Regions from separate parts of the Allobosea sp. FG18 genome, predicted to be linked through region 1. Evidence: predicted binding sites of a transcription regulator. Region 1 holds the regulator's gene; each other region holds the start of a gene.
The links. Region 1 encodes LexA, which represses DNA repair genes until DNA is damaged. Its sites were predicted from a motif close to TGTTCNNNNTGTGTTCNG; they were not measured.
Positions count from the first base shown of each region.

Region 2: ACODTJ_RS00730 (DNA recombination protein RmuC) is a predicted target of LexA. The motif match lies at 4,308-4,325, and genes of this name have one in related genera.
Region 3: recA (recombinase RecA) is a predicted target of LexA. The motif match lies at 2,576-2,593, and genes of this name have one in related genera.

Region 1 is NZ_JBMDKB010000004.1:48,634-56,291, forward strand. It holds gene trpD (anthranilate phosphoribosyltransferase) at 12-1,025, shown strand; gene trpC (indole-3-glycerol phosphate synthase TrpC) at 1,033-1,839, shown strand; gene moaC (cyclic pyranopterin monophosphate synthase MoaC) at 1,836-2,318, shown strand; gene ACODTJ_RS06080 (molybdopterin molybdotransferase MoeA) at 2,318-3,529, shown strand; gene lexA (transcriptional repressor LexA) at 3,787-4,500, shown strand; gene ACODTJ_RS06090 (ComEC/Rec2 family competence protein) at 4,494-6,785, opposite strand; gene gltX (glutamate--tRNA ligase) at 6,939-7,658, shown strand, end outside.
Region 2 is NZ_JBMDKB010000001.1:146,130-153,787, forward strand. It holds gene ACODTJ_RS00715 (ATP-binding cassette domain-containing protein) at 1-121, shown strand, start outside; gene ACODTJ_RS00720 (OsmC family protein) at 164-679, shown strand; gene ACODTJ_RS00725 (HAMP domain-containing methyl-accepting chemotaxis protein) at 726-2,795, opposite strand; gene ACODTJ_RS00730 (DNA recombination protein RmuC) at 3,091-4,275, opposite strand; gene def (peptide deformylase) at 4,390-4,926, shown strand; gene fmt (methionyl-tRNA formyltransferase) at 5,076-6,005, shown strand; gene truA (tRNA pseudouridine(38-40) synthase TruA) at 6,168-6,911, shown strand; gene ACODTJ_RS00750 (hypothetical protein) at 6,924-7,508, opposite strand; gene dapE (succinyl-diaminopimelate desuccinylase) at 7,579-7,658, opposite strand, start outside.
Region 3 is NZ_JBMDKB010000021.1:10,691-18,348, reverse strand. It holds gene cckA (cell cycle histidine kinase CckA) at 1-582, shown strand, start outside; gene ACODTJ_RS21670 (DUF1330 domain-containing protein) at 616-1,038, opposite strand; gene ACODTJ_RS21665 (crotonase/enoyl-CoA hydratase family protein) at 1,038-1,865, opposite strand; gene ACODTJ_RS21660 (TetR/AcrR family transcriptional regulator) at 1,947-2,540, shown strand; gene recA (recombinase RecA) at 2,716-3,762, shown strand; gene alaS (alanine--tRNA ligase) at 4,085-6,727, shown strand; gene ACODTJ_RS21645 (cyclic nucleotide-gated ion channel) at 6,735-7,658, shown strand, end outside.

The DNA of each region.
Region 1 (7,658 bases):
GCAGAGTTCCCATGGACGATTTCAAACCCTTCATCGCCAAGGTCGCGACCGGCGCGACGCTCTCCCGCGAGGAAGCGCGCGACGCCTTCGACACCATCCTCTCGGGCGAAGTGACGAACGCCCAATCAGCCGCCTTCCTGATGGCGCTGCGCGTGCGCGGCGAGACGATCGACGAGATCGCCGGTGCCGTCGGCGCCATGCGCGGCAAGATGCTGCCGGTGAAGGCGCCGCCCGAGGCGATCGACATCGTCGGCACCGGCGGCGATTCCTCCGGCTCCTACAATGTCTCGACGCTGGCCTCGATCATCACCGCCGCCTGCGGCGTGCCGGTCGCCAAGCATGGCAACCGCGCGGCCTCCTCGCGCTCCGGCGCGGCGGACGTGCTGACCGCGCTCGGCGTCAAGGTCGGGCTCGATCCGGCCGCGACCGAGCATTGCATCCGCGAGGCCGGCGTCGGCTTCATGTTCGCGCCGACGCATCACGCCTCGATGCGCCATGTCGCGCCGGTGCGCACCGAGCTCGGCACGCGCACGATCTTCAACCTGCTCGGCCCGCTCTCCAACCCGGCCGGCGTCAAGCGCCAGCTCATCGGCGCCTTCTCCGAGACCTGGCTGGAGCCAATGGTCAAGGTGCTCGCTTCCCTGGGGTCGACCCGCGTCTGGGCCGTGCACGGCTCGGACGGGCTCGACGAGATCACCACGACGGGGCCGACCCGTGTCGTCTCGCTGGAGAACGGCAAGATCGAGAGTTTTTCGATCAGCCCGGCCGATGTCGGCCTTGAGCCCGCCAAGCCCGAAGTTCTGCGCGGCGGCACGCCGGAGGAGAATGCGGCGGCGCTCAACGCCGTGCTCGCAGGCGACAAGACCGGCTTCCGCGATATCGCCGCTTTCAATGCGGCAGCGGCGCTGCTCGTCGCCGGCAAGGCGACGGACCTGAAGGACGGCTTCGCCCAGGCGACGGCCGCGCTCGATTCCGGCAAGGCCAAGGCGACGCTCGCCGCGCTCGTCAAAGCCTCGAACGCGTGAGGCCGGCATGACCGATATCCTCGCGAAGATCGAAGCCTATAAGCGCCAGGAGATCGCGGCTGCGAAAGCCGCCGTCCCGCAGGCCGAAATCGAACGCCGGGCGCGCGCCGCCTCCAAGCCGCGCGGCTTCGCCGATGCGCTGGCAGGCAAGCTCGCACTGGGGACGCCCGCGCTGATCGCCGAAATCAAGAAGGCGAGCCCGTCCAAGGGCCTGATCCGGGCCGATTTCGACCCGCCTTCGCTCGCCCGCGCCTATGCGGCCGGCGGCGCGGCCTGCCTCTCCGTCCTGACCGACGCGCCATCCTTCCAGGGCCAGCCGGAATTCCTGACCGCGGCGCGCGAGGCCGCCGGCCTGCCGGCCTTGCGCAAGGATTTCCTCTACGAGCCCTATCAGGTCTACGAGGCCCGCGCCTGGGGCGCCGACTGCATCCTGATCATCATGGCCAGTGTCGACGACGCTACCGCGAGCGCCCTGAACGAGACCGCGCGCGAGCTCGGCATGGACGTCCTCGTCGAGGTCCATGACGATGCCGAGCTCGACCGGGCGCTCAAGCTCGAAAGCCGGATGCTCGGCATCAACAACCGCGATCTGCGCAGCTTCAATGTCGATCTCGCCGTGACCGAGCGGCTGGCGCCGCGCGTGCCGGCCGACCGTATCGTCATCAGCGAGAGCGGCATCTTCACGCATGCCGACATTGCCCGGCTCAACCGGATCGGCGTCAACAGCTTCCTCGTCGGCGAAAGCCTGATGCGACAGGCCGACGTCACCGCCGCAACGCAGGCGCTGCTGACCGGCAAGGCCGTCGCGGCGTGAGCCGGCTCAGCCATCTCGACGCGCAAGGCCAGGCGCATATGGTCGATGTCGGCGGCAAGGCCGAGACGACCCGCATGGCGATCGCCGAAGGCCAGGTCGTCATGGCGCCGGAGACGATCGCGATCGTGCGCGACGGCAACGCCAAGAAGGGCGACGTGCTCGGCACCGCACGCCTCGCCGGCATCATGGCGGCGAAGCGCACGCATGAACTGATCCCGCTCTGCCACCCGCTGCTGCTCAGCAAGATCGCCGTCGACCTCGCGATCGACGAGGCCCTGCCGGGCGTGCGCGTGCGCGCCGAGGTCAAGATGAAGGGCCAGACCGGCGTCGAGATGGAGGCGCTGACCGCCGTCTCCGTCGCCTGTCTTACCGTCTACGACATGGTCAAGGCCGTCGACCGGGCGATGCGGATCGAGAACATCCGGCTGCTGCACAAGTCTGGCGGCCAGTCGGGCGATTACGAGGCGAATGCTAGCTGATGGCGCTCACTCCGGTCCCCGTCGCGCGCAAGGCGCTGCTCGACAGCATTCCGGAGCCGACGGGAGCGGAAACCCTGCCATTGGCGCAATGCGCCTGGCGGGTGCTCGCCGGCGAGGTCAAGGCGCTCAGGACCCAGCCGCCCTTCGCCAATTCGGCCATGGACGGCTATGCCGTGCGTGGCGACGAGATGGCGGAAGGCGTCTCGCTCTCGGTGATCGGCGAATCCGCCGCCGGCCGGGCCTATGAGGGAGCGGTCGGCCCGGGACAAGCCGTGCGCATCTTCACGGGCGCGCCGATGCCTGACGGCGCCGACACGATCCTGATGCAGGAAGATGCCGATGGCGTCGACAGCCCTGTCATTCGCGTCCGCGTGCCGCCTGCCAAGGGCAAATTCCTGCGCGCGGCGGGGCTCGACTTCCACGAGGGCGACGTTTTGCTGTCGGCCGGTCGCGTGCTCGACAGTGCGGCACTCGGCCTCGCCGCCGCGATGGGGCATCCGACTTTGCCGGTCCGGCGGAAGCCGCGCGTCGCGATTCTCGCCACGGGCGACGAGTTGGTGGCGCCGGGCGAGCCGGTCGGCCGCGACCAGATCGTCGCCTCGAACTCGTTTTCGCTCGCCGCTCTCGTCGAGAAGGCCGGCGGCACCGTGCTCGACCTTGGCATCGCCCGCGACGACCATGCCGATCTCGCCGCGAAGATCGCAAGGGCGCGCGCAGCCGATGCCGATGTGCTGATCACGCTCGGCGGCGCCTCGGTCGGCGCGCACGATCTCGTGCAGGAAGCGCTGACGCGGGCCGGCATGACGCTCGGATTCTGGAAGATCGCGATGCGGCCGGGCAAGCCGATGATGACCGGGCGGCTCGGCCGGATGGTCGTGGTCGGGCTGCCGGGCAATCCGGTCTCCTCGATCGTTTGCGGCCATCTCTTCGTGCTGCCCTTGATCGAGGCGCTGCTCGGCATTGCCGATGCCGATCGCGACCGCAGCATTCCCGCCATCCTCGGCCGCGACATGCCCGGCAATGACGAGCGCGAGGACTATCTGCGCTCGGAGCTCACGCTGACGCCGGAAGGCTGGGTCGCGACGCCCTTCGACCGGCAGGATTCCTCGATGCTTGGTACGCTCGCGCGGGCGCAGGCCCTGACGATTCGGCCTGCCCATGCCGCTGCCGCGAAGAAGGGCGATTCCTGCCGTATCCTGCCGTTGCGGTAGAGCGCGCGCTCTTTATTGCCCCCGCGACGTCATTCCGGGCAAGCGAAGCGCAGACCCGGAATCCATCGTAGAACGCCGCGCTCCATGATGGATTCCGGATCGGCGCCGCTGACGCGGCTTGTCCGGAATGACGGCGCGTTTTCCATACGGCTATCTCACGCTTCCGCGAAGGCATAGCAGCTTGCGGAACACAAGCAGAACGCGTATGGTGTTCGTGCTTTGTTTCGAATCTGCGCTTTGAGGGGCTGGCGGCGACCATGCTGACACGCAAGCAACACGAACTCCTGCGCTTCATCCAGGAACGCTTGCGCGAAAGTGGCGTGCCGCCCTCCTTCGACGAAATGAAGGACGCGCTCGACCTGCGCTCGAAATCCGGCATCCATCGTCTCATCATGGCGCTGGAGGAGCGCGGCTTCATCCGCCGCCTGCCAAATCGGGCCCGCGCGCTCGAAGTCATCAAGATGCCGGACGGGTTCGGCGCCCCGCAGCCGCGACCCCGCTTCAGCCCGGCCGTCGTGCAGGGCGGTCTCGGCGCCCAGCCGAGCGTCGCCAAGCCCCGGCCAGCAGCGGTCGAGGACGACAGCCGGCATTCCATCGCCATTCCCGTCATGGGCCGCATCGCAGCGGGCACCCCGATCTCGGCGATCCAGAGCCGCAGTCACACCGTCTCGCTGCCGCCGGACATGCTCGGCTCCGGCGAGCATTACGCGCTCGAAGTGCGTGGCGACTCGATGGTGGAAGCCGGCATTCTCGACGGCGATACCGTCGTCATCCGCAAGCAGGACACCGCCAATACCGGCGATATCGTCGTCGCGCTGATCGACGACGAGGAGGCGACGCTGAAGCGCCTGCGCAAGCGTGGCTCCTCGATCGCGCTCGAAGCGGCGAATCCGGCCTATGAGACCCGCGTGCTCGGCCCCGACCGGGTCAAGATCCAGGGCCGCCTCGTCAATCTGATGCGACGCTACTGAAGGCGCTCGACATCGGCGTCGACCTCACTGTCGGAGGCTGATGCAGGCTGCACCGTTGCGGGCTGACCAACCGGCCGGGTTGCCACCTCTGCAGGGCGAGGCTCGCGCCGGCGGGTCCATGGACGGTCGGCTGCGGTCGGCTCCGAGGTTCGGCTGTTCCACCCGGTCGCCGTCCGGTAGAGCGAGGTCGCGCCGTCGCGTGATAGCGCCATCCGCTCGACCAGTCTGGCCTTGCAGGCCCCGCTCCAGGGAATGGCGGTGACGACGAGATCGGCGCGCAGGCAATCCTCGATGATCGCGAGACGCTCGCGCGTGTACGAGATCGTGCGCTTGTCGGTCGTCTGCGCGACGCAAGCCAGCCGGTCGCAGGTGACGCCGGTGCGCAATGTCGGATCATCCGGCGAGCGGCTGTCGCCATCAGCAGCGAGCCATTGCTGCAGGACGAAGCGACTGGGCTTGCCGGCGATGGCGAGGCGTCCATCGGGACCGCGCACGGCAAGCCCGGAACCGTCGCGCTCGATCAGGATCTCCGGCCGCTCCGGCTTGCCGGCAATGGCGACCCCGAGGATGAGCGGCACGGCCGCCAGCCAGCGCCAGGCCGTGGTCCAGAGCGTCAGCCAGAGTAAAGCCATCGCGAAACAGGCCAGCACGACCGGGCCGAAGGCTGCGACCGTCACGGTGGAATGGTCGATGGTCGCGACCCAGTGCGCGACCTTAAGCACGACATCGGAGGCAAGCCCCATCAAGGCCCAGGCCGGCCAGTCCAGCCCGAACGGATAGGCTAGCACGCCGAACACCGCTGCCGGCATGACGAAAAGCGAGACGAAGGGCAGCGCCATGGCGTTGCCGAGCAGCCCAAACGGGTTGAAGGTCTGGAAGTGATAGGCGCCGAAGGGGGCGGTCGCGGCGGTCGCCAGCATGGTGGTGACGAGGATGCCGAGCGCCGCCGTCCAGATTGGCCCGAGCGGCCAAGGCAATGCCGACGGCGGCTCGCTGCGATCTCTCCGCTCCCAGCGCTCGGCGAAGGCGATCAGCGCCGCGACCGCGCCGAAGGACATCTGGAAGCTCGGCCCGAGCAGCGCTTCCGGCTCGCGCAGCAGCACGATCATGGCGGCGAGCGCGAGGTTGCGCATGCTGAGCGCCGCGCGATCGACCAGGATCGCGCCGAGCATGACCAGCGTCATGATCAGCGAGCGTTCGGTCGCGACATCGCTGCCCGAGAAGATGCAATAGGCGGTCGCGCCCAGCATGGCCGCCACAGCGGCGAGTTTCTTGACCGGCCAGTGCAGCGCCACCGTCTGCGACAGGGCCAGCAGCGCGCGCACCAGCCAGAAGATCGTGCCGGCGGCGAGCACCATGTGCAGGCCGGAGATCGAGACGATGTGATAGATACCGGCGGCACGCAGGTCGTTATTGGTGGCCTCGGTGATCAGGCCGCGCTTGCCGGTGACGAGCGCGGCGGCAACCGCCCCGCCCTGCCCGCCCCCGACCTCGGCGATGCGTTTGGTCAGGGCATTGCGGGCGCGGTCGATCGTCACGTCGAGCGCGAGGCGCGCCGGCAGCGGATATGGCGGTGCTGCCAGCGCGATCTTGCCGGAGATGCTGCCGACGGCGCCGATCCCGCGAAAGAAGGCGTCGCGGCCGAAATCGTAGCCGCCGGCTCGCGCCGGTCCCGGAGGTGGCAGCAGGCGCGCGGTTGCGACGATGTGGTCCCCCGGTGCGACGGAGCCCTGCCGGATATTGACGCGGACCCGCTTCGGCCGCTGGTCCACCGGCACATTGGCGAGATCGGTCACCAGTATGACGAGCCGCGCGCCGCTGTCGCGCGCCTCGACGCTCTCGACGAAGCCGGTCAATTCGCCGATGCGCGGCCGCTCCAGCATCGGCGCCTTGATATCGTCCGTGCGCCAGACGCCGGCAACGAAGCCCAGAAAGGCCGCCGCCGCCGCGAGGCAGGTCATCGACGCGAGAGGGCGCCTCCGCAGGGCGAAGGCCGCCGCGCTGCTCAAGCCTAAGCCGAGCAGCGGCGCCCATAATGCCGGCTCACGATCGGCAGCGAAATAGAGCAGGATGCCGGCGCCCATCGCGATCGGCAGCCATAGGAAGGGCCGGCGCCTCTCGACCTCCAGCGCGAAACCCCGCGAGAGATGGAGCCAAAGCTGCCACAGCAACGGGCGAAGATTGGCCGCCAGCGGGGCCATGGCACCGAGCCGTGCCGGCAAGGCATCGGCGCGCGCGCCGCGCCGGCCCTGTGCCTGCCCCTGCCCCGGCGGTGCCGGCTGCATCGCCCGCTCTCCCCCGCCGGCGCTGCGATTTGACCGCTTAGCGTTTCCGGCAAAGCCATGTTACAGGGCGCGCGCCGGTTGTCATGTCACGATCCGGCCCCTTCCCCTGTCTTGCCCCGGACGGCCCTGGCCGCCCGGCCGGAGTTCCCTCCCATGAGCAACGCCGTCGTCACGCGCTTTGCGCCCTCGCCCACCGGATTCCTGCATATCGGCGGAGCCCGAACCGCGCTGTTCAACTGGCTCTATGCCCGCCGGCAAGGCGGCAAGATGCTGCTGCGCATCGAGGATACCGACCGGGAACGCTCGACCGATGCCGCCATCGCCGCGATTCTCGACGGGCTGGAATGGCTCGGGCTCGACTGGGACGGCCAGACCGTCTACCAGTTCCAGCGCGCCGCCCGGCATCGCGAAGTCGCCGAGCAGATGCTTGCCGCCGGCAAGGCTTATCATTGCTATGCCACCCCGGCCGAGCTCGAGGAGATGCGCGAGAAGGCGCGCGCCGAGGGCAAGCCGCTGCGCTATGACGGGCGCTGGCGCGACCGCGATCCGTCGACCGCGCCGGAAGGCGCGAAGCCCGTCATCCGCCTCAAGGCGCCGCAGACCGGCGAGACCGTGGTCAATGACGAGGTCCAGGGCCGCGTCGTCTGGCAGAACGAGAATCTCGACGACCTCGTGCTGCTGCGCTCGGACGGCACGCCGACCTATATGCTCGCCGTCGTCGTCGACGACCATGACATGGGCGTGACCCATATCATCCGCGGCGACGACCACCTGACCAATGCCGCCCGCCAGACCCAGATCTACGACGCGCTGGGCTGGGACGTGCCGAGCATGTCGCATATCCCGCTGATCCATGGCGCGGACGGCGCCAAG
Region 2 (7,658 bases), on a different contig from region 1:
CCTGCTGGCGCGTCCGCGCGAGGAGGGCTCCGTCGGCTTCGTCACCCTGCGCCGCGAGTTGCGCCGGGCGCTCGACAAGGAAAGCCGGCATGCCGTGCCGGAGGTGGAGGCAGCGGCCTGAAATCGCTACAAGCCAGCGGGCCGCTTCAAGAGGATCATGATCATGGACGTCACCGCGCTGCGCGCCTTGCAGGCCCCGCTCAAGGACGAATACCGCACCAATCCCGAGGCGGCGATCATCACGCTGAAGGCTCATGGTGAACTCGACGACCAGCACATCGCCTGCAAGGTCGAGACCGGCCGCGCCATCGCGCTCGCTGGCCTGCATCCCGCCACCGGCGGCTCCGGCGCCGAGCTCTGCTCCGGCGACATGCTGCTGGAGGCGCTGGTCGCCTGCGCCGGCGTGACGCTGAAGGCGGTCGCGACCGCGTTGGAGATCGAACTGAAGAAGGGCGTGGTCCGCGCCGAGGGCGATCTCGATTTCCGCGGCACGCTCGGCGTCGCCAAGGACGCGGCGGTCGGTTTCAAGGCGATCCGCCTGTTCTTCGACGTCGAGACCGATGCGCCGCAGGAAAAGCTCGACACGCTGCTCAAGCTCACCGAGCGCTATTGCGTGGTCTTCCAGACGCTGAATGTGAAGCCGGAGCTGTCGGCGACCCTGCAAAACAACGCCTCCTGACACGGGTCAGGAGGCGCATTGAAACAGTATTGGATGGGAGGAGGGGCTAGAACTCTTCCCAGCCGGTGCTGCCGTTGCGAGCATTGACCGCGCGCTTGACGGGGGCAGGCTCGGCCTTCGCTGCGGCGGGGCGCCGCGATTGGTGGAAGGCTGCTTCGGCGAGCTGGCGCAAACGATCCGGTTCGGATGCAGCCGAGCTGATCGAGGCGGGTACGCGCGACACGGCAGCGCCGCCCTGATTGGTCTTGAAGGTCGCAACCAGCGCGTTGAGCTGTTCGATCCGGCCGGACAGCGAATTGGCGGAAGCGGCGCTCTGCTCGGACAGGGCCGCGTTTTGCTGGGTCATCTCGTCGAGATGCGCCACCGCCTGGCTCATCTCGTCGATGCCGTTGGCCTGCTCGCCCGAGGCTGCCGAGATGTCGGCGATCGTCGCCGCGACCTTCTGCGAGGCCGCGAGAATCTGCGTCAGGGCTTCGCCGGCCCTGCGCACCAGCTTCACGCCCTCGCCGACCTCGGCATTGGACGAGGAGATCAGCTCGGAGATGTCCTTCGCCGCTTCGCTGGAACGCTGCGCCAGTGTCCGGACCTCGGAGGCGACGACGGCGAAGCCCTTGCCGGCGTCACCGGCGCGCGCCGCCTCGACTGCAGCATTGAGCGCGAGCAGGTTGGTCTGGAAGGCGATGTCGTCGATCACCCGGATGATGTCGGAGATCTTCTGCGATGCGGTCTCGATCCGGGCCATGGCATCGACCGCCTGGCCGGCAATCGTGCCGCCGGACCGCGCAGCGCTTGCCGCCTCATCCGCAGCGGTTGCCGCCGAACGGGAAGCCTGGGCCGAGGCCTTGACCGAGGCTGCGAGCTCTTCGGTCGTGGCGGCCGTCTGCTCCAGCGAGGAAGCCTGTTCCTCGGTGCGCTTCGACAGGTCGTCGGCACCTATGCTGATCTCGCGTGCGGCGAGGCCGACATCGGCCGAGGTTGTCTGGATCGTCGCGACCGTCGCCGAGAGGCGGTCCACCGTCTCGTTGATCGCGCCCTTCAGGTCGGCGAAGCGGCCGCGGTAGCCGGTTCCGATCTGGCGCGTCAGGTCGCCGCCGGCGATCGCCTGGAGGATGTCCGCGAACTCGGTCGTGGCGCTGTCGACGACGCGGTTGATCTCGTTGATGCCGGCGACCAGTCGCTGCATCTGTTCGTCGCCGTCGTCGATCTGGAGCCGTGCCGAGAAATCACCGGCCGCCGCCGCTGCAACGACCTCGCTGACATCGGAGACGACCGCTTCCATCGACTGCGCCCGGGCGAGACGCGCGGCCGCAGCGATGCGCTCCTGCTCTTCCAGTGCACGGACGCGGGCGGCATTCTCCTGGAAGATCTGCAGGGCTCCAGCCATGTCGCCGATCTCGTCGCGGCGGCCGATGCTGGGCACCGTGACATCCTGCTCGCCGCCGGCCAGGCGCTTCATCGCGTCGGTCATGCCGGCAAGGGGGCGCACGATGCCGCCGATGACGAAGGCCAGCGCCAGGGCAGCGACCAGCAAGGCGCCACCGGCCATGACCAGCAACAGGATGGTGGCGGAGCCGGCGATGGACTGTGCTTCCATGCCCCGGTCTCGTGCCTGGGAGAGCTGCATCGAGGTCAGCTCCCCGAGCTTGGCGGAGATCGGGTCGATCGCCTTGTAGAGCTCGTCAGTGGCGAACATGCGCAGCGCGCTCTCGTCACGCTCCTTCAGAATGCCGATCAACTTGGCAACGGCGGCATCGCCGGTCTTCATCAGCACCGTCGCCTGTTCGGCAATCTGCTTTTCGTCGGCGGCCGTGATGGTGGGCAGGTAGGCCTTCCAGCCCTTGTCGATATTCCCCACCGCGTCCTGGACGCTCTTCAGCGCGTTCGTCCAGGTGATCTGGTTGCTCTGCGCCTTCCAGATCGTGTCGACGACATTGACCGCGTACATGTCGCTGACGATGCGCAACTGCTCCATCGGGATGACGTTGTTCTGGACAACTTCGTCGACCCGCTGTGTGACGGATCGAAGGGCTAGGAATCCGCAAGCGCCGACGACGAGGACGCAGAGAGTCAGCGCGACGAGCGCGCTCGCCAGCTTGGTCTTAATGCTCAAGGCCATGATGAACTTTCCGGGGAGAGGCCGCGATGATGAGGAGAGTGGTGGGGGTATTCGGGGTGCCTATTTTCTAGGCAATCGTCGGGCTCGTCCGGTTCGAAACATGACAGGCGACTGTATTCAGGTTGCGATTTCCCCTCAAATTTTCAGAGAACTCTTAAAGTTGCTCTAACGATAAGCGGGAGGTTGGCGCGCATTAATTTTGCACCCTCAACTAGTGGTTGTAATTCTAGTTATAGTTGCGTGTTCTTCTTGATGCGCCCCATGGGTGGCGCTCTCGGAAGGGGGCAGGCGGCCGCTATTCGGCCGCGCGCTTCAGCTCCAGCCCCTTGGCGAAGGGCAGCTTCGGCTCGCTCTTCTCGTCGTCGAAATCGAGCGCGCCGATCTTTTCGGCGCGGCTGGTGACCTTGCCGGCCGAGGTCTTGATCTGGCCGACATCGTCCTGTGCCTGCCGGAAATGATTGTCGAGCTTGTCGACGCGCTCGCCGAGCCGGCGCACGTCGTCGAGCAACTTGCCAACCTCGCTCTGGATCACCTGCGCTTCCTCGCGCATCCGGGCATCGCGCACCAGCGACTGCATCAGTTGGATCGCCAGAGCCAGCAGGGAGGGCGAGACGATCATGATGCGGGCCCGGTGCGCCCGCTGCACGACATCGTCGAAATGTTCGTGCAGGTCGGCGTAGATCGATTCCGAGGGCACGAAGAGCAGTGCGACGTCCTGCGTCTCGCCCGGCAGGAAATAGCGCTCGGCGATATCCTTCACATGCACGCCGACATCGCTGCGCACGCGCTGGCCGGCGGCCTTCCTGGCGTCGTCGCCACGGGCCTCGCGCAGCAGCGTGAAGCTCTCCAGCGGGAATTTGGCGTCGATGACGAGGCCGCGTCCGTCGCCGGGCAGGGTGACCAAGCAGTCCGGCCGCTTCCCGTTCGAGAGCTGCGGCTGGAAGGCGAAGAAGGCGGCGGGCAGGCCGTCGCGGATGATCGCTTCCATCCGGCCCTGGCCATAGGCGCCGCGCGCCTGCTTGTTGGCGAGCACGTCTCTGAGCGTCACGACCTCGGATGTCAGGTCCGTCAGGTTCTTCTGGGCGTTGTCGATCACCGCCAGCCGCTCCTGCAGCTTGCCGAGGCTCTCGGTGGTCTGCTGGACGTTCCGTTCCAGCCCTTGCCCGACCTTGTGGCTCAGCCCGTCCATCCGGTCGGCGACGAGCCGTGCGAGATCGCCCTGCCGGGTCGAGAGGATCTCGGCCATGGACTGCATCCGGCCGGCGAGCTCCGCCTGCTGGCGGTTCATCTCCGCGACCTTGTCGTCCATCTCGCGGGCGCGCTCGGTGGCCATCGCGGCTTCGATCGCGCGGGCCTTGCCGCCGCGCCAGCCGGCAATCACCGCCATCAGCAGCAGGACGAGACTCAGCGCCCCGAAGCCGAGCGCAGCTTCGGCCCAGGTCACCGGGCGTTCCAGCAGGGTGAAGGCGATCTCGTTCATGCACGGGAGCCTAGCCGATTCGGCTGGTAATGGCGAACGAAAGCGGAACAGTTTGACCGTCCTCTCACAAATGCTTATGTCCCCGGTTCAACAGCTCTTTTCCCTTGGAATCCCATGTCCGTTCGCCCGCTCGTCATCCTGCCCGACGCCCAGCTTCGCCTCGTCTCGAAGCCGGTCGAGGCTGTCACGCCCGAGATCAGGACGCTGGTCGCGGACATGTTCGAGACGATGTACGACGCGCCCGGCATCGGTCTCGCCGCGATCCAGATCGGCGTGCCGCTGCGCGTGGTGACGATCGACCTGTCGAAGCCGGAGGCGAAGGAGGGCGAGGAGCCCGAGCCGAAGAAGCCGCAGGTCTTCATCAATCCGGAGATCACCTGGTCTTCGGAGGAATTCAGCGTTTACGAGGAAGGCTGCCTCTCGATCCCCGAATATTACGAGGAGGTCGAGCGCCCGGCCGAGGTCAAGGTCCGCTACATGGATCTCGACGGCAAGACGCAGGAGATCGCGGCCGACGGCCTGCTGGCGACCTGCCTGCAGCACGAGATCGACCATCTCAACGGCGTTCTCTTCATCGACCATCTCTCGCGGCTGAAGCGCGAGCGCGTCACCAAGAAATTCGCCAAGTCGGCCAAGCGTTCGGCGGCTTGAGATTTGCGATCGATGCGCTGTCATTCCGGACGGAGCGCAGCGTAGATCCGGAATCCATGCCGGAGTGCATCCGGCAAAGGTTCAGGCAGAATCCCAGGCCCCCTTTCGGTCGCCCGGGATGACATTCGTTTTTAGGTAAGGTCGAGCGTATGAGTTTGCGCGTCATCTTCATGGGCACGCCGGATTTCGCCGTGCCGGTGCTGACCGAGATCGTCGGCCAGGGGCATGAGGTCGTCTCCTGCTACACCCGTGCCCCGGCGCAGGCGGGGCGGGGCCTCGAACTGAAGCCTTCGCCGGTGCATCGCGCCGCCGAACGCTTCGGCATCCCGGTCTTCACCCCCAAGACGCTGAAGACGCCGGAGCAGGCCGAGATCATCGCCTCGCATCAGGCCGATGTCGCGGTCGTCGTCGCCTACGGCATGATCCTGCCCCAGGCGATCCTCGATCTGCCCGAACTCGGCTGCCTCAACCTTCATGCCTCGCTGCTGCCGCGCTGGCGCGGCGCTGCCCCGATCCAGCGCGCGATCATGGCGGGCGATGCCGAGAGCGGCGTCTGCGTGATGAAGATGGAAGCCGGTCTCGACACCGGCCCCGTCGCGATGGTCGAGAAGCTGGCGATCGGCCCTGACATGACGGCCGGCGAATTGCACGACAGATTGAGTCCTCTCGGCGCCGACCTGATGGTGCGCGCGCTCGCGGCGCTCGGGCGCGGCGGCCTGCAGTTCACGCCGCAGCCGGAGGAAGGCGTGACCTATGCCAGCAAGATCGCCAATGCGGAGGCGAAGCTGAACTGGTCGCTGCCGGCCCAGCAGGTCCATGACCTCGTGCGCGGCCTCTCGCCCTTCCCGGGCGCCTTCGCCGAGATTGATCTCGGCAAGGGGCTGGAGCGGCTCAAGATCCTGCGCACCGCCCGTGCCGGCGGCGCGGCCGAGCCCGGTACGCTGCTCGACGATGAGGGCACGGTCGCCTGCGCCGTCGGCGCGGTGAAGCTGCTGCAGGTCCAGCGCGCCGGCAAGGCGCCGATGAGCGGGGCCGAGTTCCTGCGTGGCGCCCGGCTCGGAGCCGGTGCCAAGCTCTGAACCGATGATTTCATCCTCTACGCCGTCATCCCGGGCGCAGCGAAGCGAAGACCCGGGATCCATGCCGGAACCTTCATCGACGATGCTCCGGCATGGATCCCGGATCGGCGCGGCTTCGCCGCTTGTCCGGGATGACGGCGCAGGGATGAGGAAGGTCGCCTGATGCCGCGCTACAAGCTCGTCATCGAGTACGATGGGACGCCGTTCTCGGGTTGGCAGCGCCAGCTCAACGGCCCGTCCGTGCAGCAGAGCGTCGAGGAGGCGGTCGAGGCCTTCTGTGGCCATCCGGTCAGGCTGCATTGCGCCGGCCGGACCGATGCCGGGGTCCACGCCACCCATCAGGTCGCCCATGTCGATATCGACAAGGAATGGCGCACCGATGTCGTCCGCGATGCGACCAATGCCCGGCTGAAGCGAATTCCGGTCGCTGTCCTCAGCGCCGAATTGGTGCCTGATGATTTCGACGCCCGCATCTCGGCGCGGCGCCGCTATTACGTCTATCGCATCCTCGATCGCCGGGCCCAGCCGGCGCTGGAGCGCGATCGGGTCTGGCATGTGCCGGTCAAGCTCGACCACGAGGCGATGGACCGCGCGGCCAAGGCGTTGCTCGGCCATCATGACTTCACCACCTTCCGCGCCGCCGAATGCCAGGCCAACAGCCCGATCCGCACGCTCGATCGCTGCGACGTCCGTCGCGAGGGCTCCGAGATCGTCGTCTATGTCCACGCCCGTTCTTTCCTGCATCATCAGGTCCGCTCGATCGTCGGCTGCCTGAAGATGGTCGGGATGGGGCGTTGGCCGGAGAACAAGGTCGGCAAGGTGCTGGCTGCGCGCGACCGCTCGCAATGCGCTGCACTGGCGCCGTCCTGCGGGCTCTACCTGGCTGGCGTCGATTACGTCGAGTGAGGCGCAGGCTTCTCAGAACAGCCCGAACAGCCGGGTGACGCCGTAGTCGAGCATGATGCTGGCAATGACCAGCATCATGGCGATGCCCCGGCTCTCCGGTCCGAAGACGGCGCGCGCCACGCAATAGCGCAGGCGCAGCACGATCACGGCGAAGAACAGCGATTGCACGATCGCCAGCGCCGGCGGCGCCCAGCCGATTGCGAAGATCGCCGCGGGAACCGCCATCAGGCTGGCCGAGAGGATGCCGGCCCAGTTCCAGGCGATGACGAAGCTGGTGAAGCGCGGGCTCCGCGCGAGTTCCGGGCGCAATGCGATCAGCAGGGCCGGCACCGCCAGGATCGTCAGCGCGAGAGCTGCGGTCACCGACAGGGCCAGCGCCGGCGCGGTGAAGAGGCCGGCGCTGTTCGGCAATCCGGCGGTCAGCCGCACGGCTGCGAGGATGGCGATCGTCGCGGGCAGCATCAGCGCGAAGGCGAGGAAGGAGCGCCAGAACCCGTCCCGCGTCAGGTCGAGCTCCGACAGGGCCTCGGCGCCACGGGTCATCAGGTGCCAGGAGCCGCGCAGCGAACGGGCGACGTCATCGGCTGCCAGCCTCATCACGGTCTCCATTATCTGCGATCTTAGACTTTCGTCTAATGAAGAGATAATGGCCCGTGAATTCGGCGCGTCAAGCCCGGTGCTGCGCAGCGAAATAGCTGGCGAGCAAACGCTGCGTGATCCGCTGGAGCGACAGGAGGTCGGCGACGG
Region 3 (7,658 bases), on a different contig from region 1:
TTCACCACCAAGGAGGTCGGCAAGGGCACCGGTCTCGGCCTCTCCATGGTCTACGGCATCGTCAAGCAGACCGGCGGCTACGTCTTCGTCGACTCGACCATCGGCAAGGGCACGGCCTTCCAGATCTTCCTGCCGCGCCATGTGCCGAGCCAGGAGGAGATCGCCGCCGAGGCCGCCGCCAAGGAGGCGCCGAAGAAGCTCGCCGCCGACCATACCGGCGCCGGCGTCATCCTGCTGGTCGAGGACGAGGACGCGGTGCGCGCGCTCAATGCCCGCATGTTGGTCTCGCGCGGCTACACCGTCCATGAGGCGGCATCGGGCGTCGAGGCGCTCGACCTCTTCCTGCAGAACGACGGCAAGATCGACCTCGTCGTCTCCGACGTGGTGATGCCGGAAATGGACGGCCCGACGCTGCTCGGCGAATTGCGCAAGCGCAACCCGAACACCAAGGTCGTCTTCGTCTCCGGCTATGCGGAGGAAGCCTTCCGCAAGAACCTGCCGGAAGGCGAGGAATTCCACTTCCTGCCCAAGCCCTTCACGATGAAGCAGCTCGTCGAGACGGTGAAGGCGGCGATGGGCTAAAGGCCGGCGACCTCACGGCCGCCAGCCCTGGCTTCAGGCGTTTGAGAAGCGCGAGCCCGCAACGCTCGCGCCGTATCGTACGAGCCGGCAGTCCTTCACGGCCGCCAGTCGGTGTTGCATCGCCTCACGGTAGACGGGATCGCGAAACAGCGCCGCGAAAGCCTCGACGCTTGGATATTCGGCAATGAAGCAGACATCCCAATTTTCTGCTTCAGGCCCGATCAGCATCTGCTCAAAGCGGCCCCGCCACAGGATGCGCCCACCCAACCGCGCCAGGACCGGCTCGCTGATCCGGCCGTAGGCGGAGAAGGCCTCGACCCCAGATCCACCTCGCCCGTCAGGATACTGCGCCAGCTCATGCAGGCGAATCAGGTTGAGCATCTGGACCGGCCCCGCCCTGTCCGCAGCGCGGAAGGCGGCCAAGCTCTCGCGTGAAAAGGTGGTATGGTCCGTCATCACGTCTCTCCCCGTCCCGCAGTCCGCGACCAGGAGCCGATATAGCGCGGAGCGCGCCGCCCCATCCACGCATCCAGCCCCTCACGCAGGTCCGCGGTCGGTGCAATGCGTGCGAACTGCTCGCTCTCGATCAAGAGCCCTTCGCCGATGCTGGCATTGATGCCACGGGTGACCGCCGCCAGGATGCTGGCCGTCGCCAGCGGGGAATGCCGCATGATCCGCTGGGCCAGCTCATGCGCTGCCGGCAGCAGATCATGATGCGCCGCGACGTGATTGACCAGCCCCAGCTCCAGCGCCCGCGCAGCTGGGAAGGGATCCCCGGTCAGGAGCAGCTCCAGCGCGCGCTTTCGGCCGGCCAGCCGCGGCAGGCGCTGCGTCCCACCGAAGGTCGGCGGCATGCCGAGATTGATCTCCGGCTTGGCGAAGATCGCCCGCTCGCTCGCGATGGCGAGCGGAACCGCTTCTGTAATTTCGCAGCCGCCGCCATAGGCGAGACCGTTCACTGCGGCGATCACCGGCTTGCAGAACGCTTCCAGCCGTGCGGTCAGCCGTTGGCCGCGCCGAACGAAGTCGCGCACCGCGGTCTCCGGGCTCGAGGCGACGCTGCCTGAGAACTGGGGAATGTCGCCCCCCGCGGAAAAGGCGCGTTCCCCGGCGCCCGTCAGGATGACGACACGAATGGCCGGGTCGTCCTCGATGACGTCGAGATGGGCGAGCAGCCGGTCGATCAACTCGTAGCTCAGCGCATTGAGCTTGTCGGGCCGGTTAAGTGTCAGCGTGGCGATTCCGCCAGCGCTGGCGAAGAGAACGGGATCATGGTCAGGCATGAAAACCTCCTGGGTCATCGACCGCGGAAGGCTGTCTGCCCGGCTCTGTCATGTATACTACCTATACGGTATACATCGATCATGAAGAAGCCCGACAGCCCTACCCGCAAGCGCATCGTCGATGCCGCCAGCCGGCTCTTCTATGATGAGGGAATCCGCGCGGTCAGCGTCGACTCGGTCGCAGCAAAGGCCGGGGTGACCAAGCGTACGCTCTATTATCATTTCGAGAGCAAGGACGATCTCGTCGCAGCCTATCTCGACGCGCGCGACCAGCCCAATCTCGCCCTCATGGCGCGGTGGTTCGACGAAGCCGACGGGGGACTGCCGGACAAAATCGAAGCGATCTTCCGTCAGCTCGCCCGCTCGGCGCGCCATCCGCGCTGGAAGGGCTGCGGCTTTCTGCGTACCGCCGCCGAACTCGCCCCGCTGCCCGGCCACCCCGCCGTCAGAATCGGCGCGCGCCACAAGGCCGGCTTCGAGGCCTGGCTCGCCGGCGCCTGCGCGGCGGGCGGCATCCCGCCCTCAGCCGAGCTGGCCCGCCAGGTCGTCCTGCTGATGGACGGAGCGTTCTCCATTATGTTGGTGCATCGCGACCCCGGCTATATCGAAGCGGCGGGCCGGGCGGCAGCAGCACTGGCGCGAGCAGCGCAGTCCCCTGGGACAAGCGCTCCATAACGCCCAGCAACCGCCTCCTGACAGGAACTGACATCGAGAACAAAAAAAGAACTTGCCGACAGGAACAAAGCGTGACCATTCTCATGTCAAGACGCATTGAGATGTCCCCGTCGCCCTGCCATAAGGAGCCCGAAACGTGAATCAGGCGAATCTCAAACTCGTGGAAGGCTCCTCGATGGACAAGGCCAAGGCGCTGGATGCGGCGCTCTCCCAGATCGAACGCGCCTTCGGCAAGGGCTCGATCATGCGGCTCGGCAAGAACCCGCAGGCGATCGAGATCGAGACGATTTCGACCGGTTCGCTCGGCCTCGACATCGCGCTCGGCGTCGGCGGCCTGCCCAAGGGCCGCGTCATCGAGATCTACGGGCCGGAATCCTCGGGCAAGACCACGCTGGCGCTGCACACCATCGCCGAGGCCCAGAAGAAGGGCGGCGTTTGCGCCTTCGTCGATGCCGAACATGCGCTCGACCCGGTCTATGCCCGCAAGCTCGGCGTCAATCTCGACGACCTGCTGATCTCGCAGCCCGATACCGGCGAGCAGGCACTTGAAATCACCGACACGCTCGTCCGCTCCGGCGCGATCGACGTGCTCGTGGTCGACTCCGTCGCGGCGCTGACGCCCCGCGCCGAGATCGAGGGCGAGATGGGCGACGTCCAGCCGGGCCTCCAGGCCCGCCTGATGAGCCAGGCCCTGCGCAAGCTCACCGCCTCGATCTCGCGCTCGAACTGCATGGTCATCTTCATCAACCAGATCCGCATGAAGATCGGCGTGATGTACGGTTCGCCGGAGACCACGACCGGCGGCAACGCGCTCAAGTTCTATGCTTCGGTGCGCCTCGACATCCGCCGCGTCTCGACGCTGAAGGAGCGCGACGAGGCGACCGGCAACCAGGTTCGCGTCAAGGTCGTCAAGAACAAGGTCGCGCCACCCTTCAAGCAGGTCGAGTTCGACATCATGTTCGGCGAGGGCATATCGAAGGTCGGCGAACTGATCGATCTCGGCGTCAAGGCCGGCATGGTCGAGAAGGCCGGCGCCTGGTTCTCCTTCGACAGCCAGCGCCTCGGCCAGGGCCGCGAGAACGCCAAGACCTTCCTCAAGACCAATCCAGACGTCGCCGCCAAGATTGAAGCGACGATCCGCCAGAATTCCGGCCTCGTCGCCGACCGCATCCTCGATCAGGCGGACCCGACCGCGGACGATCTCGACGAAGGCGAGGCCTGAGGGAACACGGGCACAGCCGTCATTCCGGACAAGCCGCGGAGCGGCGCCGATCCGGAATCCATCATAGGGCTCTGCGTTCTACGATGGATCCCGGGTCAAGCCCGGGATGACGCAGAGAGTGCCAATGACGGGCAGAGCTATTCTTGCCCTCCTCTATCAAGCGGGCGGTCTTCGGACCGCCTGTTTTCGTTTGCCGATAAGGCCTTGCGGCTGGTGCGCTGCATCAAGCTTTCTGGACAGGTGCCAACCGCCTGACTAGAACCGGTTCTTCCCGCCGAGCGCGAGCCCGGCCTCCTGCCCAAGATCAGAGCGCAAAAGAGCGATGAGCGGCGTCAACGATATCCGGTCGACCTTCCTCGACTACTTCAAGTCCCAGGGCCACGAGATCGTGCCGTCGAGCCCACTCGTGCCGCGCAACGACCCGACGCTGATGTTCGCCAATTCGGGCATGGTGCAGTTCAAGAACGTCTTCACCGGCCAGGAGAAGCGCCCCTATTCGCGCGCCACCACGGCCCAGAAATGCGTGCGCGCCGGTGGCAAGCACAACGACCTCGACAATGTCGGCTACACCGCGCGTCACCACACTTTCTTCGAGATGCTGGGGAACTTCTCCTTCGGCGACTATTTCAAGGAACAGGCGATCCACCACGCCTGGACGCTGGTCACCCGCGAATTCGGCCTGCCCAAGGACAAGCTGACGGTCACCGTCTATTCCGAGGACGACGAGGCGCACGCGCTCTGGAAGAAGATCGCCGGCCTGACCGACGACAAGATCATCCGCATCCCCACCTCGGATAACTTCTGGCGGATGGGCGATACTGGCCCCTGCGGTCCCTGCTCCGAGATCTTCTACGATCACGGCGACCATATCTGGGGCGGCCCGCCCGGCTCGGCCGAGCAGGACGGCGATCGCTTCATCGAGATCTGGAACCTCGTCTTCATGCAATACGAGGAAGCGGCCGGCGGCATCCGCACCAACCTGCCCCGCCCCTCGATCGATACCGGCATGGGGTTGGAGCGCATCGCGGCCGTGCTCCAGGGCACGCATGACAACTACAATATCGACCTGTTCCGCGCCCTGATCACCGCGATCGCCGACCTGACCTCGATCGATCCGGATGGCCCGATGAAGGCGAGCCATCGCGTCATCGCCGACCATCTGCGCTGCGCGTCCTTCCTGATCGCCGATGGCGTGCTGCCTTCGAACGAAGGTCGCGGCTATGTCCTGCGCCGGATCATGCGCCGCGGCATGCGCCATGCGCAGCTCCTCGGCGCCAAGGAGCCGCTGCTCTACAAGCTTGTACCTGCCCTCACCCGCGAGATGGGCCGCGCCTATCCCGAATTGCTGCGCGCCGAGGCTCTGATCACCGAGACGCTGAAGCTCGAGGAAACGCGCTTCCGCACCACGCTGGCGCGCGGCCTCACCCTGCTCGACGACGCCTCGAAGGACCTGACCGCCGGCCAGAGCCTCAAGGGCGATGTCGCCTTCACGCTCTACGACACCTATGGCTTCCCGCTCGACCTGACGCAGGACGCGCTGCGCGCCCGCGAGATCACGGTCGATATCGAGGGCTTCGACGCCGCCATGCAGCAGCAGAAGGCCAAGGCGCGGGCCGCCTGGTCCGGCTCCGGCGAGGCTGCAACCGAGACGCTCTGGTTCCCGCTGCGCGACAAGGTCGGCGCGACCGAGTTCCTGGGCTACGACACCGAGACCGCCGAGGGCGTCGTCACCGCGCTGATCCGCGACAATGCCGAGGTCCAGGCCCTGAAGGCCGGCGAGAGCGGCTTCATGCTGGTCAACCAGACGCCGTTCTATGGCGAATCCGGCGGCCAGGTCGGCGATGCCGGCCTAGTCAAGGCGCCGGGCACGGTTGTCGAGGTCACGGACGTCCAGAAGAAGCTCGGCGACGTCTTCGCCCATAGCATCACGGTCAAGGAAGGCGAATTGAAGCTCGGCGCCGCCGTCGAGCTCGTCGTCGACCATGAGCGCCGCACCGCGATCCGCGCCAACCATTCGGCGACCCACCTGCTGCACGAGGCACTGCGCCTCGTCCTCGGCGACCATGTCGCGCAGAAGGGTTCGCTTGTTTCGGCCGATCGCCTGCGCTTCGACTTCTCACACCCGAAGCCGATCAGCGCCGAGGAACTGCGCGAGGTCGAGGAGATCGCCAATGCGATCGTCCTCCAGAACGAGCCGGTCACCACCCGCCTGATGAGCGTCGACGAGGCGATCGCGTCCGGGGCGCGGGCCCTCTTCGGCGAGAAATACGGCGACGAGGTTCGCGTCGTCGCGATGGGCACGAACCCGGCCGGCCGCGCCTATTCGGTCGAGCTCTGCGGCGGCACGCATGCCTCGCGTACCGGTGATATCGGCCTCGTCAGCGTCGTCGGCGAAGGCGCGGTGGCGGCCGGCGTGCGCCGCCTCGAAGCCATGACCGGCAATGGTGCGCGCCTGCGCCTCAACGAGGAATCGCGCCTGCTCGACGGGCTCGCGAGCCTGCTCAAGGTCCCAGCCAACGAGGCCGGCAACCGCCTGGCCGCGCTGATCGAGGAACGCCGCAAGCTCGACCGCGAATTGACCGAGGCCCGCAAGAAGCTCGCCATGGGCGGTGGCGGCGCGGCCGAGGATCCGATCCAGGAGATCGCCGGCGCGAAGCTCCTGGCCCGTGCGGTCACCGGCATCGAGATGAAGGACCTGAAGAGCCTCGCCGACGAAGCCAAGACGCGCGTCGGCTCCGGTGTCGTCGCCATCGTCGGCGTCGCCGATGACGGCAAGGCCGGCGTCGTCGTCGGCGTCACGCCTGATATGACCGAGCGCTTCGACGCGGTCGCGCTGGTCCGCGTCGCCTCCGAGCAGCTCGGCGGCAAGGGTGGCGGCGGACGCCGCGACATGGCCCAGGCCGGCGGGCCGGACGGCAGCAAGGCGCAAGCCGCGCTCGACGCCGTCGCGGCGGCGATGGGCTGAGGCGGAGATGGCCGCCGCCACGCCTCAAAGGGGCTGGCGGTGGCAGGTTCACCTGTGGCTCGACCACGGCGCCGGCGACGATCTCGTCGCCACCGTGATCCACCGGGCACTGGTCGCGTTGATCTGCGCCAACGTGCTGGCGATCGTGCTGGAATCGGTCCCCACGCTCGCCGCCCGCTTCGGGCCGGGCTTCGATCTGCTGGAGCGCATCTCGCTCGCGGTCTTCACGGTCGAATACGCCATCCGCATCTGGATCGCGCCCGAGCATGCCCGCTATCGTGGGATGAGCGCGATCCGCGCGCGGCTCGCCTATCTTCGCACCTTCCCGGCCATCATCGACCTGCTCGCGATCCTGCCGCTCGCCGCCAGCCTGGTCGGCTTCGGCGAGATCCGTATTCTCCTGCTGCTGCGCCTGCTGCGCTTCTTCAAGCTCGGGCGCTATTCGCCCGGCATGGCCTCGCTCGCGGCGGCGCTGACGGCGGAGCGCAAGGCGCTGGTCGCCTGCTTCGTCATCCTGATGGGCGTGATGCTGGTCGCGGCGAGTGCCATGCATCTCGTCGAGCATGAAGCCCAGCCCGACAAGTTCGGCACGATCCCCGATGCGATGTGGTGGGCGATCATCACCCTGACCACGGTCGGCTATGGCGATGTCTATCCGGTGACGGTGGCCGGCAAGGGTGTCGCGGCTGTCACCGCCGTGCTTGGCCTCGTCATGCTGGCCCTGCCGGTCGGCATCGTCGCCACGGCCTTCGCGCAGGAGATCCACCGGCGTGAATTCGTCGTGACCTGGAGCATGATCGCGCGTGTGCCGCTGTTCGGCGGGCTCGACGCGAGCGAGATCGCCACCGTGATGCAGTTCCTGCGCGCCCAGTCGGTGCGTTCAGGCGCGGTTATCATGCATCAGGGCGAGCCCGGCCGGGCGCTCTATTTC